DNA from 2 places in the Chryseobacterium sp. D764 genome. Region 2 is predicted to be linked to the other one. Evidence: riboswitches for the same ligand, from Rfam matches in the RefSeq annotation. Region 2 holds a riboswitch; the other holds the start of a gene.
The links. A riboswitch is a leader RNA that binds a small molecule or an ion and turns the genes downstream of it on or off. The one in region 2 is predicted to bind thiamine pyrophosphate.
Positions count from the first base shown of each region.

Region 1: it holds a riboswitch for thiamine pyrophosphate, as region 2 does, so the genes downstream of both, pnuC (nicotinamide riboside transporter PnuC) here and thiS (sulfur carrier protein ThiS) in region 2, are expected to answer to the same signal.

Region 1 covers NZ_CP079219.1:670,796-675,224, forward strand. The annotation lists gene KYG33_RS02890 (alpha-ketoglutarate-dependent dioxygenase AlkB family protein) at 259-870, shown strand; gene KYG33_RS02895 (hypothetical protein) at 878-1,471, opposite strand; TPP riboswitch at 1,572-1,680, shown strand; gene pnuC (nicotinamide riboside transporter PnuC) at 1,706-2,302, shown strand; gene KYG33_RS02905 (hypothetical protein) at 2,289-3,320, shown strand; gene KYG33_RS02910 (RNA polymerase sigma factor) at 3,462-3,956, shown strand; gene KYG33_RS02915 (FecR family protein) at 4,290-4,429, shown strand, end outside.
Region 2 covers NZ_CP079219.1:2,960,309-2,964,737, forward strand. The annotation lists gene thiC (phosphomethylpyrimidine synthase ThiC) at 1-1,784, opposite strand, end outside; gene thiS (sulfur carrier protein ThiS) at 1,809-2,015, opposite strand; TPP riboswitch at 2,074-2,170, opposite strand; gene KYG33_RS13400 (RluA family pseudouridine synthase) at 2,287-2,964, opposite strand; gene KYG33_RS13405 (hypothetical protein) at 2,976-3,290, opposite strand; gene panB (3-methyl-2-oxobutanoate hydroxymethyltransferase) at 3,294-4,109, opposite strand; gene KYG33_RS13415 (Crp/Fnr family transcriptional regulator) at 4,171-4,429, opposite strand, start outside.

The DNA.
Region 1 (4,429 bases), 2.3 Mb from region 2:
TTGAGTGTATTAATTATTTCAGATATTTAATTTACAATTTGTTATAAAAGTGAATTATTATAAACTGGAAATGTATTTAAATGAATAAAATAATTATGCGATTCCTATAAACTTCATCATTGCCTGTCTTTTACTGAATGATTTCAATTATTTTTGATTTGATTTGTATCATTTTTAATATTTTTGTAGATATTATTTGTATCAGTTTTATTTCGTCAGATAACATAAGATTTTCTACTATTTTAAAAATGTGAAAAAATGACCCAACTCAGTTTATTCGACTCAGAAGATTTATATGAATTTCCAAAAGACCTTCTGGAATACAGAGAACATTTCCTGAATCAGGAAGAAGCTGATAACCTTAAAGATCATCTGCTTGAAACAGCTCCCTGGAAACAACGGACCCAGAAAATGTATGATAAAACGGTTTTGACACCACGCCTAACAGCTTGGTATGGTGATCAGAAAACGGCTTACCCATTGGGAGATGTTGAAGTGGAGAATAATCTCTGGACTCCTGAGCTGTTTTCTTTAAAACAAAGGATAGAAAAAGAGTTTAAATATAAATTCAATTCCGTATTGCTTAATCTCTACAGAAATCAGAATGATTCTGTTGCCTGGCATCGTGATAAGGAAAGCAGATATGGAAAACGCCCGGTAATTGCTTCTTTAAGTTTAGGACAAACCAGAAATTTTGATTTCCGGAAAAAAGATCATCATCAGAGTAAATACAGCCTGCCTCTTCCTCATGGCTCATTACTGATTATGAAAGGAGATCTGCAGGAAAACTGGGAACACCGGATCGCTAAATCTGTAACTTCTATGAAAGAACGTATAAATCTTACATTCCGGCTAGTTCATGAAGAATGAGGTTAATTTATTCCTGAGACAGGTTCTGCTTAAAATTAGTTAGTAAATCCTCCGCGCTTGGGAGATTTCCTAGATTACTTTTAATTCTTTCCAGAAGATCGCTGAATAAAGCTTCTCCGTTTAAGACTTTCAATGAATATTCGAAAGGATATAAAGAAATAACACCTCCGTTATTGTCATATTTTAAGGTCATGAATCGTAAAGGAAATTCCGGAGTTTTATCTCTGTACAGTTTAAATCCAAATTCATGGATCATATAGTATGAAAATGCTATCGTTAGCATCAGTCCAATCTGTTTGTCTTCCTGATCAAATGATTTACAATACTGATAAAATCCTGGTTCTGTAGTAACGGCCTTGTCTATATTGTTAGGGTGGTAGACAGGGTTCTCTATAGCCAGTGTTACTTTATTATCGATAAAAAAGCTGCTTAACATTCTGAATGAACCGTCAACCAGAACATCCTCTGACAAAAGCTCATCTTCAGTATATCTGTTCCTGAAATATTCATCTGTATATATTCCGTCTATTCCTGGACTTTCAGACTGCTGCTGACCAGTTGTATCTGGATTTTTTGAAAAAAATTTTTTGAAGAAGTTCATGGTTATCGTTTCTATAGTGTATCTGACAAATATAAAAAATATTCGTAATCCCAATAAAAAGCAGGATGCATTTTATTTTTCCGTAAAAAAGCTGCACCTTTGCCCAACAATGGGGTGCTACAGATAACGCTGGCTGAGATGATACCCAGGAATATATTTCCACACCTGATCCGGATAATGCCGGCGTAGGGATTGCTTACTTATCATCTCATCATTTGATTTCTAACAATTAATATGATGCAGGACATTTTAAAACAAATTACCTTACCGGAATGGTTTGGAGTCTTATTTTCAGTCATTCAGGTCTTACTGGCCCGTAAAAACAATGTCAATAATTATCTTTTCGGAATTGCAGGTATTCTGCTTACGCTGTATGTGATGCTTACTTCCAAGCTTTATGCTGAGTTTACCTTAAATCTTTATTATCTGGTCATGAGCATCTACGGATGGATGTATTGGAAATTCGGGAAACAAAAATCTGAAATGGAAATTTCTGTTACCTCAACTACCGAAAAATGGATTACCGGAGGAATTGTTTTGGGAACCTTTATCTTATTCTGGTCTTTTCTGACGCATTTTACCGATTCGGATGTCCCGGTTTGGGATTCTCTGGTAAGTGCTTTTGCCTGGGCAGGGATGTGGCTGATGGCAAGACGGAAAATTGAAAATTGGGTGATCCTCAATGTCAGCAATATCATTTCAATCCCTTTAATGATTCATAAAGAATTATATCTGTATGCTGTTTTAACGTCATTCTTATTTTTAGTGGCGATCTCAGGATATATCGAATGGCAAAAAATTATTAAAACCAAAGCGAATGCTGAGTACTAAAGACATCAGACAAGACCTTCAGGGTGCTTCTATAGTTTCTGATAAGGTGATCCAACATATACATGAAGAAGGATGGCTTAAGATCTGGGTACCGAAAAAATATGGTGGCTTGGGTTATCGTTTTGAAGAAGGACTTAAAGCATTATTTGGCTGGGCCGAAACCGATGGAAGCTTTGGCTGGATGCTGACATTGTGTGCCGGAGCCAATTACTTTTCCAGAAATATAAAACCTGAAATTGCTGAATTACTGTTTACCAATTCTAACATTTGTTTTGGAGGAAGCGGAATGGTTGGCGGAACTGCGGAAAAGCAAAATGATAATACCTATATCATCAATGGATTATGGAATTTCGCAACCGGAGCTCCCCATCTGACCCATTTTACGCTGAATGCCAGGATTACAGAAAACGGTAAACCAATAATTGATAACAATGGAAATGAAATCATCCGCTCATTCATAGTTCTTAAAGAGCAGGCTGAAATTATCCCCAACTGGAGATCTATGGGAATGAAAGCCAGCGGGACCTATTCCTTTACCCTTAAAAATCTTATAGTAAGCGAAGATTACAGTTTTGTTTACGATCATTTTTTCACGGATGATATTCTGGACAGCATTCCGTTTCGGGTTTTTGCAGATTTGACACTTTTGGTGAATTATCTGGGAATGGCTTCTCATTTTATTGAAGAAGCAGAACTTATTCGTTCTGAGATCAGTTTCAAAAGTTTTGCAGAGTCTGTTGAAAAGCATTTAAGAAAAGTATTAAGTATTGCCAGAGACATAGAAAATATACTCAGCGATCACAAAGAGATTTCTGATGATCAACAGAATGAGATTCATACTTATGGAACAGAATTAACCAAGCAATTATCCCATCAGATCCTTACTGTTTATATACAGCTGGGAATCAGGGCAACAGATACCAATTCTGCAGTTTATCAGGTATTCTGTGATTATTTTACGGCAGCAATGCATTCCAATTTCAGGCCTTCAGCGGATGATTTAAACTTTTCTTTCTGAAAAATAGGCGGAAAATATTTCTGTGAAAATCCGGAGAATAGTTATTGCTGAGAATTTAAACTTAATATAAATTTAATGTGATTACCATAGCTTTTAGATACTTTTGTACCATCAGTTTTGAGTTCAAAGACGTATTAAAGGATGGATCATTTTAAAGAAATATATTCCGGTTACAAGCACAGGGTGTATTTTTTTGTGGCCAAATACCTTTCGGAAGAAGAAGATATTGAAGAAATTGTTCAGGATATTTTTATGCATGTCTGGAAGTACTTATCCAAAACCAACTCACCTTCAGAAATTGAAGCACTTATTTTTAAATCTGCCAAACAGGAAATCTCCAATTTCTACCGTAAAAGAAAAATGATCTTCGTTCCTCTTGAAAACTCTCCGGAAAATCAGGATGAAGAAAGTGCTGAAATCGAAAAGCAGCTACAGCAGGAAGATCAACTTAAAAAAATAGAAAATCTTCTGGAGCAGGTTCCCGAAAAGAGCCGTGAATTTTTCATCCAAAATAAAATCCAGAATCTCAGTCTTTTTACCATCGCTCAGGAAAATGATATTTCCAAAACAGCTGTTGAGAAGCATGTTAATAAGGTACTGAAGTTTCTGAGAGCCAACTTGAGTTTTTTCTTTTAACTTTCGTTTATATTGATAACAAACTTCACTTCAAATCTCTTTCTAAACGGGTGTAAAATTGTCATTGATTACGTCGAATCTTCGATTTCTGACGAAGGAAGAATCTCATATACAGCCTGGATTCTTCATTTCACTGCGTTACATTCAGAATGACAGAGTCATCATAATAAGATAGCAGGATTAATGTAAAATTGTATATAATTATCTTAAATAAAATCAATTTTAACTTTAACCCAATAGCAACCAATATGAACAAATCGTTAAATCAAAAAAATAGAGGTTGACGATTCTACACTTCCTGCGTATTCTCTAATAAAGATCAAAAAGGAGCGTATGGATTTCGACAATCAATGGAAATCAGTTAAAGAAGAAAACCGGAAAATGAAAGATTCGGCAGATCAGCGAATCTGGAATGGGCTTGAGAATAAAATCAGATTCAGAAACCATACAAAAAGGTTTTTGTGGGCTGCGGC
Region 2 (4,429 bases):
ATGAATTCCTGTGATTTATCCAGCATTCCTTTTTCTGCAGATTCACGGATTTCCTGAGTAATTTTCATTGAGCAGAATTTTGGTCCGCACATAGAACAGAAATGGGCAATTTTTGCTCCTTCTGCCGGCAATGTTTCATCATGATAAGCTCTTGCCGTCTCTGGATCTAATGAAAGGTTGAACTGATCTTCCCATCTGAATTCAAATCTGGCTTTACTTAATGCATTGTCCCTGTACTGAGCTCCCGGATGACCTTTTGCAAGGTCTGCTGCATGAGCTGCCAGTTTATACGTAATCACCCCAACTTTTACATCTTCTTTATTTGGAAGTCCTAAATGTTCCTTCGGCGTTACATAACAAAGCATCGCACATCCAAACCATCCTATCATCGCTGCCCCGATTCCGGAAGTAATATGATCATAACCCGGCGCAATATCAGTAGTCAAAGGGCCTAAGGTATAGAACGGAGCTTCATGGCATTCTTCCAGCTGCTTTTCCATATTTTCTTTGATCATGTGCATCGGAACATGGCCAGGTCCTTCAATCATTACCTGTACGTTGTGTTTCCATGCAATTTTTGTCAGTTCACCTAAAGTTTCCAGTTCGGCAAACTGAGCTGCATCATTGGCATCTGCAATAGATCCCGGGCGAAGACCATCTCCAAGAGAGAAAGCAACGTCGTACTTCTTCATGATCTCACAGATCTCCTCAAAATGAGTGTATAAGAAGCTTTCTTTATGATGGAATAAACACCATTTCGCCATAATAGAACCACCTCTGGAAACAATTCCGGTTACTCTTTTTGCTGTTAAATGAATATATCTCAACAAAACACCTGCATGAATCGTGAAGTAGGAAACTCCCTGTTCTGCCTGTTCAATCAGAGTGTCTCTGAAAATTTCCCATGTCAGATCTTCCGGAACGCCTTTTACTTTTTCCAGTGCCTGATAGATAGGAACTGTACCAATGGGAACCGGACTGTTTCTGATGATCCATTCTCTTGTTTCGTGAATATTTTTCCCGGTTGAAAGATCCATAATGGTATCTGCTCCCCATCGGCAGGCCCATACCGCTTTTTCCACTTCTTCTTCGATACTGGATGAAACGGCACTGTTTCCGATATTGGCATTAATCTTCACCAGAAAGTTTCTTCCGATAATCATCGGTTCACTTTCCGGATGGTTAATATTATTTGGAATAATAGCTCTTCCGGCAGCAATTTCGTCTCTTACAAACTCCGGAGTGATCTTACTTTTCGGAGTATTTGCTCCAAAGCTGTGTCCGGGATGTTGAAAAGCCATTTCTTTTGATACGGAATCAAGCTGTTCTATCCTTTGATTTTCTCTGATCGCCACATATTCCATTTCCGGAGTGATGATTCCTTGTTTTGCATAGTAAAGCTGGGTCAATTCTTTTCCCTCTTGTGCTACCTTAGGTTTATGATCATAGGAAAACCTTAGTTCATCAAGACGCGGATCTGCCAGACGGACTTTTCCGTATTCAGACGTAATTCCGTCCAGAATATTCACATCATTTCTGTCCAGAATCCATTGTTCTCTGATTCTTGGAAGTCCTTTCTGAATGTCAATAACCGCATTTTCATCGGTATAAGGCCCTGAAGTATCGTAGATCGTTACCGGAGCATTATGTTCAAAGCCGCCATTGGTCAATTTGGTTGGGCTAAGCTGTATTTCACGCATTGCTACATTGATAGGGTGTACTGTTCCTTCAATATAGATTTTCTTTGAGTTCGGAAATGGCGAACATGTAATGGAGTGAGCCATAAATATTGGTATTAAATATGAGAATTAACCGCCCTGAGTGGCAGTAATGATTAAAACTGAATCGTTGTTATTAAGGATGGTTTCCGCCCAGGCCGACAGGGGAATAATACGATTGTTGAGGGCTACAGCGATGCCTTTTTTCTTTCCGGGCAGCTCAATAGCCAGTAATGCTTCCAGGTTTGCAGGAAGTACATCAAATGTTTTTCGGGTGTGGTTGATTATAAGTTCCATTCCTAATAATTTTAAATATACTTTAGGAATGGCCATTATTGTACAATAGAATGTACAGCAAAAGTCATCTACTTTTCCCTACGCTGGTATGATCCAGATCAGGTTCAAAGGGTAAAGTCTCAGTCTGTTGGTAACAGACACCCCTAAAGTTTGGGACGAAGTTAGACATTTTTTTAGAATGGGCAAAATCTTAAATGAACTCAAAGAAAAAGTCCACCTCAAAATTGAGACGGACTTTTATATTTTTTCTTTGATTGCTTTAGATCCCTTGCTATTCTTCACAAGCTCTCCAGATCGCATCATTCTGCGGAACGGGAGCTATGATTTCAATATTTTCCTTTGTAACAGGATGAATAAACTCCAGCTTTCTTGCGTGAAGATTAATTCCTCCATCCGGGTTAGAACGTGGTGCTCCATATTTCAGGTCTCCTTTAATCGGAATCCCTGTTTTAGACAACTGAGCCCTGATCTGGTGATGTCTTCCGGTTTCAAGGTCTATTTCCAACAACAAATAATTGTCTAATGTTTTGATAACATTATAAGTCAGAATCGCTTCTTTTGCCCCTTCGGTAGCTTTCGGAAAAACAATGGCTTTATTATTTTTTTCGTTTTTCTTTAAATAATGTACCAGCCTTTGACTTTGCGGGATCATTTCTTTTCCTACAACCGCCCAATATGTTTTTTTCACCTCACGATTTTTTACCATCTGTGTAAGGCGTGAAAGCGCTTTGGAAGTTTTTGCATAGATCACCAGCCCTGAAGTTGGGCGGTCTATACGATGAACCAAGCCGAGAAAAACATTTCCCGGCTTAGCATCTCTTATTTTTATAAAATTCTTGATAGATTCTAATAGTGATTCATCTCCGGTTTTATCACCCTGTACAAGCTGACCCACCTTTTTATTAATCACCAGAAGATGGTTGTCTTCATATATAATCTGCTCCTTCATGCTTCTTCTCTCTATCTTCTTCTATTGGATAAAGACAGGATAATTCCCGCCAGAAGACCTACTGTTTTAACGGCTGAAAGCTTTGAACCTTCCGGTATGAATGCTCCTAATACACAGATGGCAGCAGCAGCATACATTGCATAGACAAAGTTCCTATTGGTAAGCAGCGGAGCCTGAATAAAGAAACTCGCACCTATCAAAACATAAAAAACCTTTCTTGAAAGTAAATGGTTGATTTCCGGAGAAAATAAATTAAACCATCCTACAGCAAGGCAAACCAGTGCTGCAATAGATAATATCCCCTGAATAGATTGTTGATTCTGCATGGATTAATAGCTTTCGTTTTCGTTTGGAAATTCTACATTCTTCACATCTTTTACATACTGAGAAACAGCTCCTGTAATTTCTGTGTAAAGATCAAGATACCTTCTTAAGAATTTCGGACTGAAACCTTTGTTCATTCCTACCATATCATGATATACCAAAACCTGTCCGTCACAATCTGCTCCGGCACCGATTCCGATAGTAGGAATAGAAATGCTTTCAGTAACTTTCTTTGCTAATTCAGCAGGAATTTTCTCCAATACAACAGAAAAACAACCTAATTCTTCTAAAAGCTGCGCATCAGCAATCAGTTTTTCAGCTTCTGCCTCTTCTTTAGCTCTTACTTTATACGTTCCGAATTTATAAATAGACTGTGGTGTTAATCCCAAATGTCCCATTACCGGAATTCCGGCGTTGATAATTTTTTTGATTGATTTGGAAATTTCCTTTCCGCCTTCAATTTTCACGGCATGCGCTCCACCTTCCTTCATCATTCTTACCGCAGATTCCAATGCTTTTTCAGGATTACTCTGATAAGTTCCGAAAGGTAAATCTGCTACCACCAAAGCTCTGTCGGTTCCTCTTACCACACTTTGAGCATGATAGATCATTTGATCCAGCGTAATAGGCAATGTGGTTTCAAAACCAGCCATTACATTCGCCGCAGAGTCTCCAATTAAAATAGCATCTACTCCACCTGCATCTACCATCTTTGCTGTGGTAAAATCATAGGCTGTAAGCATTGTTATTTTTTCCTTGTCGAATTTCATTTTACGCAAGGTTTCAGTCGTAACTTTTTTAATTTCAGAGTGAACAGACATAATTTATCTATTTTTAAAAGTTAAAAAGTCGGCCTTCAGCCGACTTAAGTTTTTGTATGATTTATAAAACTACGTGACCGAGTTTCATGAGTTTATCGTGATTTAAGATCTTAATATTTCTTCCGTCTACTTCAATCAGACTATCCTGTTTGAATTCTGAGATCAGACGGATGGCACTTTCTGTAGCAGTACCGATGATATTGGCAATTTCTTCTCTCGTCAATGAGATCTTGATGAACCCTTCAGGATCTACTCCCAGCTTCTGTTCCAAAAGCAGCAGTATTTCAGCCAATCTTTCTCTTACCGTTTTCTGGGCAAGG